Regions from separate parts of the Paenibacillus sp. FW507-14B1B genome, predicted to be linked through region 1. Evidence: predicted binding sites of a transcription regulator. Region 1 holds the regulator's gene; the other holds the start of a gene.

Region 1 (4,955 bases):
AGAGAATCAAGCCCTTCAGGAACCAGATAACTTCACATACTTCCGCCAGTTTGCTCTGAATATAGAGGATTGGACGGAGATGGCGCCTCCACGGGCTGAGAATGAGAACAATCCGCTTGCAGATGTTTCTTTTGATGAATATATGTCTCAAGTACGCGACAATCTTAGAGAGACGCTGCCACAATATGAAAGCCGTGATGCTCAGGACATTATGTTCGAGGAAGTCATGACTGCTTTAGAAGAAGATAAGCATCTTCTGATTGAGGCGGGGACAGGAACGGGCAAATCGTTAGGATATTTGCTTCCTTCCATATATCAGAGTGTGAAACAAGAACAGAAGGTCATGGTCAGTACACATACCATTAACCTCCAAGAACAGCTTCGTGAACGGGATATTCCATTAATGACAAAGGTAATACCGTTTCCGTTTAAAGCCGCCGTCTTCAAAGGAAGACAGCATTATTTGTGTTTGAGAAAATTTGAACATAAAATAAACAGAAGAGATTTTAATACACCTAAAGAAGATATCATTACATCTGCTCAGATGATTGTCTGGTTAGCTCAGACAGAGACAGGGGATGATGAAGAGCTTAACCTTGGAGGTCGGGGCGGAGATTACTGGGAGACGGTTGCAAGTGAATCGGACTCTTGTTTGGGCCGTGCTTGCCCGTGGTTCCGTAAATGCTTCTACCATCGTGCGAAACACGAAGCGGGAATTGCGGATGTGGTCATCACGAATCATTCGAAATTGTTCACTGATGTGAAGGCTAATCATCAGCTCTTGCCATCTTATGAACGGCTTGTCATAGATGAAGCACATCATTTAGAAGATGTGGCAGGTAAGCATCTAGGGCTTAATTTGAAGTATTTCACTGTGGTTCATACACTGACCCGCCTATATAAGGATAGCCGGAATGGACAGTTGCCAGCACTGCGTCAATTGCTTCAAACCTCAGCACATGAGAAGGCAGGGGATTGGACAGCAGTCATTGATCGGATCTATCCTGATCTTCTGACGGTTAAGGAGAGTTGGGATCGCCTAAATGATCTCCTTTTTGGTCTTTTACCTGAGCGTGGAGATACTTCAGGTGAGTCGGGGCAATTTACACTTCGTCTTTCGCCGTCCAAGAAACCTAAGGATTGGGTTAGCTTAACAGAACTTGAGAATCAAATATATGTAACCTTAGGTGACGTGGTTCGACAGGGTGATCGACTCACTTCTGAGATTCGTGAAGAACTGGATGATTACAGTGCAGATAGTTTGATTACGGATATTAATGGACTCTTTAAGGATTTGGCTTCACATCGTGAGAATTTGAAGTTTTTTATGACTTTGAATGATGACGGTATTGTTTACTGGATGGAGGCCAATGGGAATTTCCGCAGCAAATCATTGCAGATGTACGCGGTACCTGTTGATGTAAGTAGTCAGTTGAAGGAATTATTTTTTGACAAGAAACAGAGCGTGATCCTAACGTCTGCTACCCTATCTGTGGATAAATCGTTTCAGTATATGATTGATAACTTGGGACTTCAAGAAGCTTCGGAACAAGGACGATTAAACACCGTTCAACTTCCTTCTCCTTTTAATTACCGGGAGCAAGCATTATTGTTAATTCCAAGAGACTTTCCGAGCGTAAAGGGAACCGTTGGAGATCCTTTGTTCGTAAATACTTTGGTCCAATCTCTATCAGATACGGCCATGGTGACGCGTGGGCGCATGTTAGTGCTATTCACCTCTTACCGTATGCTTCGTCAGGTTTATGAGCCTCTGAAAGAAGCCTTGTCATCTAGTGACATCGCTGTTCTTGGACAAGGCATGGATGGAACGAGTCGAACGAAGCTGATTCGCAGGTTTCAAGATAGCAGTGCTTCCGTTCTTTTGGGAACTAGTTCGTTCTGGGAAGGTGTTGATATTCCAGGGGAGGCTCTAACGTGCCTTGCTATTGTCCGATTGCCATTTCAACCGCCAAATCATCCGCTTGTTGAGGCGAAGAGTGAATTACTTCAACAACAAAAGAAGAATCCATTCATGAAGCTATCTGTGCCACAGGCTGTTATTCGCTTTAAACAAGGCTTCGGACGCCTTGTAAGAACAGCACAAGATAAAGGAATCGTCATTGTATATGATACCCGTGTAATTGAATCATACTATGGTAAGCACTTCTTGTATTCACTACCTGGACCGAAGATGGAGCATATGCCAACAGAGCAAATGGTTTCTCGGATCACGGAGTGGATGGGGAAGGAAGAGGAACATTAGAATATTATTTTGAGTTTATTATTAGGGGGAGCATGCATGAAATCGGAAAAAATTTCGGAGGCCGTAGTACGCAGACTGCCCGTTTACTTACGTTACCTAAACGAACTTCATGTTCGGGAGGTAGCAACCGTGTCCTCGCAAGAGTTAGGACAAAAACTAGATTTGAACCCAGCACAGATTCGCAAGGATCTTGCTTATTTCGGAGATTTCGGTAGAAAGGGAATTGGCTACGATGTCACATACCTAATCGAAAAAATCCGGCATATACTGAAACTGGATCAGCAGATTAATGTAGTGCTTGTTGGTGCAGGTAATCTTGGACATGCCTTGTCTAACTACAACGCATTCTTGAAAGATAATATGAAGATTGTAGCTATATTCGATGCTTATACTCCGAAAGTGGGTACATCCATTAACAATATCGTTGTTCAGCCTATGGAAGAATTGACTTCAACAATCAAGGAGAAGGGAATTCGGATCGGTATTATTACAGTTCCTGATGTCGAGGCGCAAGCTGTAGCAGATAGTTTGATATCAGCGGGGATTGAAGCGATTCTCAATTTTGCTCCAACGATTCTGAAAGCTCCACCACAAATTCGCATCCATACGGCGGATTTCACGACAGACCTTCAAAGTTTGGCCTATTACTTAGTTAACGGAAAGGAAGATGCCGAACATGACGAATCATAAGTGGATGATCAAAAATGGTACCTTTGCTGTCCTCCAGGAAGAGAAATCTATTCTGTGTGGATATATGGTCGTCGAGAATGATCGTATAACTTACCTTGGCGAAGAAGAACCGCAGGTCGAGGCCGATATTGAAATCATTGATGGTACGCATCTTTTCTTTATGCCCGGTTTAATCAATACGCATGGACATACAGCGATGTCACTTCTCCGTGGATATGGAGATGACCTCGCACTTCAGGTATGGCTGCAGGAGAAAATGTGGCCAATGGAAGCTAAATTCACGGCGAATGATGTATATTGGGGTTCCTCCCTTTCGCTAGTTGAAATGCTTAAAGGCGGCACTACAACGTACCTGGATATGTACGACCATATGGATCAGGTCGCTGCAGTAACGGAACAATCAGGCATGCGTGGTGTGTTAACCCGTGGTGTAATTGGACTATGTTCGCCAGAGGTTCAGAAGCATAAATTGGATGAGGCTACAGCTTTCGCCAAGGATTGGCATGGAAAAGCAGACGGCCGTATAACAACGATGATATCACCACATGCTCCATATACTTGCCCTCCAGATTACATTGAGAAATTTGTTCAGGTTGCACACGATCTGGATCTGCCACTGCATACACATATGTCCGAAACCGCTGCAGAAGTACAGCAAAATGTCCAGGATTATGGTCTGAGACCCGTAGCTCATTTACAAAAGCTAGGTGTGTTCTCCAGACCGACTTTAGTAGCGCATGGAGTTCATTTAACGGATGAAGAGATCGAAATTTTGGCAGCTCATAATGTTGCTGTGTCTCACAACCCAGGGAGTAATCTTAAACTGGCAAGTGGTGTAGCGAGGGTGCCAGAGCTTCTTAAAGCAGGTGTTACGGTATCTTTAGGAACAGATGGTCCCGCTAGCAATAACAACCTGGATATGTTCGAGGAAATGCGCTTAGCAGCTCTCATCCATAAAGGTGTTACGGGTGATCCGACAGCAATACCTGCATCGGAAGCACTTCGTATGGGTACCATCTATGGAGCTAAATCTCTATTCTTAGATGAAATTGGTACGCTAGCTCCAGGAATGAAAGCAGATTTTATTGCGTTGAATACGGATCAAGCCCATTTCTTACCACACACGGATTTCATCTCACATGCCGTCTATTCAGCAAGTGCGAAGGATGTGGAACATGTATGGGTCGATGGTAAACAGATCGTCAAGAATGGTAATTGTTTAACGCTTGATGAAGAGAAGATTCGCCGTGAAGCCCAAAGTGCGTTCGAACGGCTGTTAACCCTTTAGGGAATAACAAGGGAGCGAGGAACGCAGATTGAAGAAAAAAACAAAGTGGATACTCTCCAGCGTTTCTGGAATTCTGCTCATATTATTGGCTTGTCAAATTTATTATTCTTATGTCATGTCTGATACTTGGAAAGAAGAAAATGCGGCTATTATAGCAGCTCAAGAACATGGTGGACTGATTAAGAGGGATAAAACTTATAAATCAGTTTGGGACAAGGATAGTTTGTATTGGGTTATTACAGGTCAAAATGTTGATAACAAAGACATTATTGTATGGGTTAAGTTTACAGAAGAGCATAAACCATTCGGAGGAGCCGACACGGTTCATACAGAATTATTAAGTGACGGTAAGTCTGAAGCGCAGATAAGAGCTCAGATCAATTCAGATTTGCCTGGTGCTGTAATCGAACGGCTCGTCCCTGGAATGTATGAGGGTGAGTATGTATGGCAGCTGCTGTATAACCTAAACAATGAAACAAAATACCGATTCTACCGTTTTCAGGATGCTCGTCCAATCGGCGAAGACATTACATTACCGAATCAGTAAAGCATAATAACACTCCATTCATTTAGGATGGGGTGTGTTTGATTTCATATATGTAAGCGTTTGCATAAAAAATAATTAAATAGTTTTTAATATTTTCACAGCTTGAAAATGAAAAAGTATATAAGATGTGATATACTCATATTTGTATTTAACGTATACAAGTATAT
Region 2 (4,955 bases), on a different contig from region 1:
CTGTTCAGTCTGGCGGCCCAGATTAGGCTGGAGAAATTTGATGAGATCGTATCTCAGGAGTACTGGGGTTGGGCTGGAGTTATTCTATTGATTGGTGTAGCTTTTGCCTATATAGGGGCGCTGCTCCTGACACAGGATGTAAATCGTCCCATCCGTCAGATGTACCGAGCTATGAACGAAGTGAAGGAAGGTAACCTCATTCAGACTTCTAATCTGTATTCAGATGAATTCTCCACTTTAGTTGCTGGTTTCAACATGATGGTTCGTGGTCTGCAGGTGCGTGAGGATCGTAATCGGAAACTGCTCGACAGTTACTTTGCTGCGCTGGCTGCTGCACTGGATGCAAGAGACCCCTACACAGCGGGGCACAGCTTTCGTGTTGCCGAGTATTCGGTGCTTCTTGGAAAGTTAGCCGGGCTATGTGAGGAAGATATTGATCTGCTGCATAAGACCGCACTGCTTCATGACATCGGAAAAATCGGAGTGAGGGATAATGTATTACTAAAAGAAGGACGTTTAACGGAAGAAGAATTTACACAAGTGAAATCACATCCGGAGCAAGGAGAGAATATTTTGCGCCAGATTGAACCAGCAGATGCTATGGCACCTTACCTAGAGGGTGTACGTTCCCATCATGAGCGCTACGATGGTCGCGGCTATCCTGACGGGTTAAAGGGAAGAGAAATACCACTCTATGGACGCATTATAGCGGTTGCGGATGCTTATGATGCGATGACATCCGATCGCCCTTATCGGAGTGGTATGAGGGCGTCTGAAGCGCTGAACATTCTAGAAGAGGGCCGAGGAACGCAGTGGGATCCCGATTTTGCAGGTATGTTCGTGAATTATATGAGGGCTACTAAGGAGAGCGCTTAAGAAGCTTAACAGCGATGTGCTCTGCTCTAGATCCTCATAATTGTCAGAACCATACGACAGTATATAACTATAATAACAGGGCACCCCTTCTTAATTAGAAGAGATGCCCTGTTATTTTTAATTACTTCATGAGCTTATATTGGTCATTTGTCATTTCCAGTACTTTATCCATACCGGAGGTGATGTATACTTTCTTGTCCTTCGTAATAAACAGAGCCTCCACATGATCTAACTGTTCGGCAAATTCAAGACCACGATCAAGTCCCATAGAGAAGATGGAGGTAGACAACGCATCAGCATCAACCGATTTTTCTGTGAGGATGGTGACACTGCTTAAGTTATTATCAACAGGATAACCCGTCTCCGAGTCTAAGATATGGTGATAATATTTGCCGTCTTCCTCGAAGAAACGTTCATACACTCCTGAGGTAACAATCGTCTGGTTCTCAACTTTCAGATTGCCAATAGGGATACCGCGTGTAAGGTCTGGGTCTTGAATACCGATGGTCCATTTACGACCGCCAGGCTTCTGACCAAGAGCAAGAACGTTCCCGCCAAGATCAATGATGGCGCTATGGAAGTCGTTGTCTGTCAAATATTTAGCAATAACATCTGCGGAGTAACCCTTGGCGATACCACCGAGATCTAGTATCATTCCTTTTTGCTTCAGATATACTTCACGCTTATCAGGATTGAGCTCGATCAGATCATACTGGCTTAGTGGAATCAGTTCATTAATTTCGGCTTGATCAGGCACATGCGCACCTTCATTACCTATATTCCATAAGGAGACCAGAGGTCCGATTGCAAGATTGAAACGGCCATCTGTCATCTTGGAATAATCATAAGCTTTTTGGATGACACTAAAAGTCTCCTCAGACACCTGAACAGGTTTGATACCAGCATTACTATTGATCTTAAAGAGCTCACTAGTATTATTAGTACGACTCATTTCAGCGTCAATCTTGTGTAGAAGCTCCTCGATTTCATTGAAATGCTGATCTGTGATTCGGCTATCATAAACCTTCACCTGAACGATGGTGTCAAATATATAGTATGACTTCTTTATGGGATCTTTAATTTCCGTCTGTTTACTAGTGGTCTTATCATTCGAATTTATGGAATTAGGGCCGGCGTTTGAACATCCCCCAACAATTAACAGGGCGGATAGGAGCAGAAGCAACGGAGATAGCTTGTTTTTTTTCACATCAATTCCTCATTTCCACCTGGTTTCGACTGGATTATAGCAGAGCCGACTGACGCGGGGATGTGAGACTTCTCATATTTTATTTAAAATTTTGATTAAAATTTTGGATTTGGTGATGATTTTGTGAAATCATTCTCAAACGTGCAAAAATGGTTGTTTCCTACATTGAAGGATTGCCGGAGAGTGAGTATAATGAGGACGTCTAAGATTTATATAATCAAAAAATAAGGAAGATGCCTATGAAACGCGGTGACATGGTGCTGATTTCAGTTCTACTGGTAGCAGCCCTTATATTTCTTGTTCCGAGATGGTTAGGTGGAAGTGAAAGTGAAAAAAATCACAATATTCCATTGACGGCAACAATTACGGTAGACGGCCAATTGTATAAGACAGTGGAGTTAACGGAAGAAGAACAGATCATTGAGATCAAGACGGATCATGGACTGAATATTCTAAAAGTACATGATTATGGCATCGAAATGATCGAGGCAGATTGTCCAGATAAAGTGTGTTTAAGCTTTGGCTTTGTTGATAAGAAGAACCAGAGCATTGTTTGCTTGCCGCATAAAGTATTAGTTGAGTTGGAAGGTACTTCGGGAGGAGTGGATCAGGATGAAACCGACGCCGTTGTCAATTAGTGATTCAGCATTAATGCTAAAAAAGACAGTCATCATCGCCATATTTGCGGCTGTAGCTGTTGTCCTCAGTATCGTGGAATCGCTGATTCCCGTGAACCTGTCGGTACCCGGTGCCAAGCTTGGACTTGCCAATATTATGGTGCTGACCTGCTTGTATTTCCTTCGTGGAAGAGATGCAATCACATTAATTGTGTTGAAGACCGTACTAACTGCAATGATTTTCGGAACCTTTTCCAGTTTCTTGTTTAGTTTGTTTGGTGCAGTTTTCAGTTTTGTAGTGATGTATGGACTTCTTAAGATAAGTGGAAAGAGATTGAGTCTGATCGGAATCAGTATCGCAGGTGGTGTAGCACATAATATTGGCCAATTGACGGCAGCTTCGATTATTTTCAAGACTTCTTCCATATTCTATTACTTACCGGCACTGCTGTTAACCGGTATCGTGACAGGTATTCTGATCGGGATCTCGGTAAGATATTTGGTGCCGTCTCTGTCGAAGTTATCTTTATTTGCTGGATTTACAGATTAATATACGTAGAACGAGAAGAAGAGGGGGAGCTTGCGTGGATAAACCTGAACTTCATAGTCAAGATCATATGGAAGTTAACAAGTATGAGCGTGATAGTACCCCTCAAGCTCTAGCTGTATTAACACTTCAAGATGTTAGTTTCTCGTATGACGGAGAGTCGGAGAATATCCGCTCGGTTAGTTTAACGGTAACGAAAGGGCAGTGGGTGAGCATTGCCGGGAGCAATGGGAGTGGTAAATCAACACTGTCCCGGCTGTTTAATGGTCTTTTGTTTCCGGATGATGGGTTAGTTGAAACAGGTGGACTAAAGCTTATACCTGAGCATTTGAGCGCCATACGTCGTAAGGTAGGTATGGTGTTTCAGAACCCAGATAATCAATTTGTAGGCAGTACGGTAGAAGAGGATATCGCCTTCGGACTTGAGGGCTTGTGTATGTCTCGCTCAACTATGAGAGAGAGAATTGATCGCTATGCAGAGAAGTTTGGTGTCAGTCACCTGCTTGGCAAGCATCCTTCGGAGTTGTCTGGCGGTCAGAAACAGCGAGTAGCGCTCACCTCCGTGCTAGCGATGGAGCCAGAGATTCTGGTGCTTGACGAAGCTTCCTCCATGCTGGATGAACAGGCCAGAGGAGACTTAATTCGAATCCTGAAATCGATGTATGAGGAAAGAAGATATACGATTTTGTCGATCACACATGATGCGGATGAGATTATGGCTTCGGAGAGAGTGCTTGCGATGCGAGAAGGCGAAGTTATTGCTGATGTATCCCCTAGAGAATTGTTTGCGAACAAGGAACTGATGGCACTGTGCAATTTAGAGGCCCCATTCTCACACAAGCTAGCGCAGGAGCTGGAGGCACGTGGAGTGCACGTAGGGCGATCTAGTCATGAACAGGAGCTGATGGATTTCTTATGGTCATTCAATTAGATCAAGTATCTTTCGATTATGATGCTCGAAGTCCTTGGGCGAGTGCGGCTCTTCGTGATATTCATCTTGATGTAGAATCAGGCGAGTTTATTGGCGTAGCTGGAACGACCGGATCTGGGAAATCAACGATGCTCCAACTCTTTAACGGCATTATTAAGCCGACTGCAGGCACGGTATCTGTGCTGGATGTTACGATTCGAGCAGGAGAGAAGTCCCCGAAACTGCGTGAACTGCGGCGGCGAGTTGGATTGGTTTTTCAGTTTCCTGAGCAGCAGATGTTCGAAGATACGGTTGAGAAGGATATGTGTTTTGGACCGATGAACTTTGGCGCAACGGAAGATGAAGCGAAGCAACTTGCTTTGAAGGCTTTTGGCAAAATGGGTCTTGATCCTGCGTTATTGCAGCGGAGTCCGTTTCAGCTAAGCGGTGGGCAGATGCGTAAGGTGGCTATAGCATCTGTACTTGCAATGGAGCCCGATATTCTCGTCCTGGATGAACCAACTGCTACGCTGGACCCGGTTAGCAGGAAAGAGCTTATACAGCTACTGGAGACGTTGTGCAAGGAAGAAGGAAAGACGATCATCATGGTTACACATCGTATGGATGAACTGCTGGAAGCCGCAGATCGCTGGGTTATCCTTCACGCTGGGCAGTGTGTCTTTGATGGTAATGTTCGTAAGCTAGCTGGCCAGCTGGACCTCATGGAGCAGTATGGCATGGCTGTGCCGCTTCCACTTCGCTACTGGAGCATTCTGGCTAAGCGATTTGATCTTGAGC

What was found. The regulator Rex, encoded in region 1, represses fermentation and respiration genes when NADH is low (regulators of the CRP and FNR family bind a similar motif). The targets are predictions, from matches to a motif close to TTGTGAAATATTTCACAA.
Region 2: a site for Rex is predicted at 2,205-2,222, ahead of AC3WJJ_RS16415 (FAD:protein FMN transferase). Genes of this name have one in related genera too.

What each region holds. Positions count from the first base shown of each region.
Region 1 is NZ_JBYSWS010000001.1:994,176-999,130, reverse strand. Features, by position in the region: gene dinG (ATP-dependent DNA helicase DinG) at 1-2,263, shown strand, start outside; gene AC3WJJ_RS04675 (redox-sensing transcriptional repressor Rex) at 2,300-2,953, shown strand; gene AC3WJJ_RS04670 (amidohydrolase) at 2,940-4,241, shown strand; gene AC3WJJ_RS04665 (cell wall elongation regulator TseB-like domain-containing protein) at 4,270-4,788, shown strand.
Region 2 is NZ_JBYSWS010000003.1:156,784-161,738, reverse strand. Features, by position in the region: gene AC3WJJ_RS16420 (HD domain-containing phosphohydrolase) at 1-876, shown strand, start outside; gene AC3WJJ_RS16415 (FAD:protein FMN transferase) at 998-2,083, opposite strand; gene AC3WJJ_RS16410 (NusG domain II-containing protein) at 2,323-2,721, shown strand; gene AC3WJJ_RS16405 (Gx transporter family protein) at 2,696-3,250, shown strand; gene AC3WJJ_RS16400 (ATP-binding cassette domain-containing protein) at 3,285-4,178, shown strand; gene AC3WJJ_RS16395 (energy-coupling factor transporter ATPase) at 4,163-4,955, shown strand, end outside.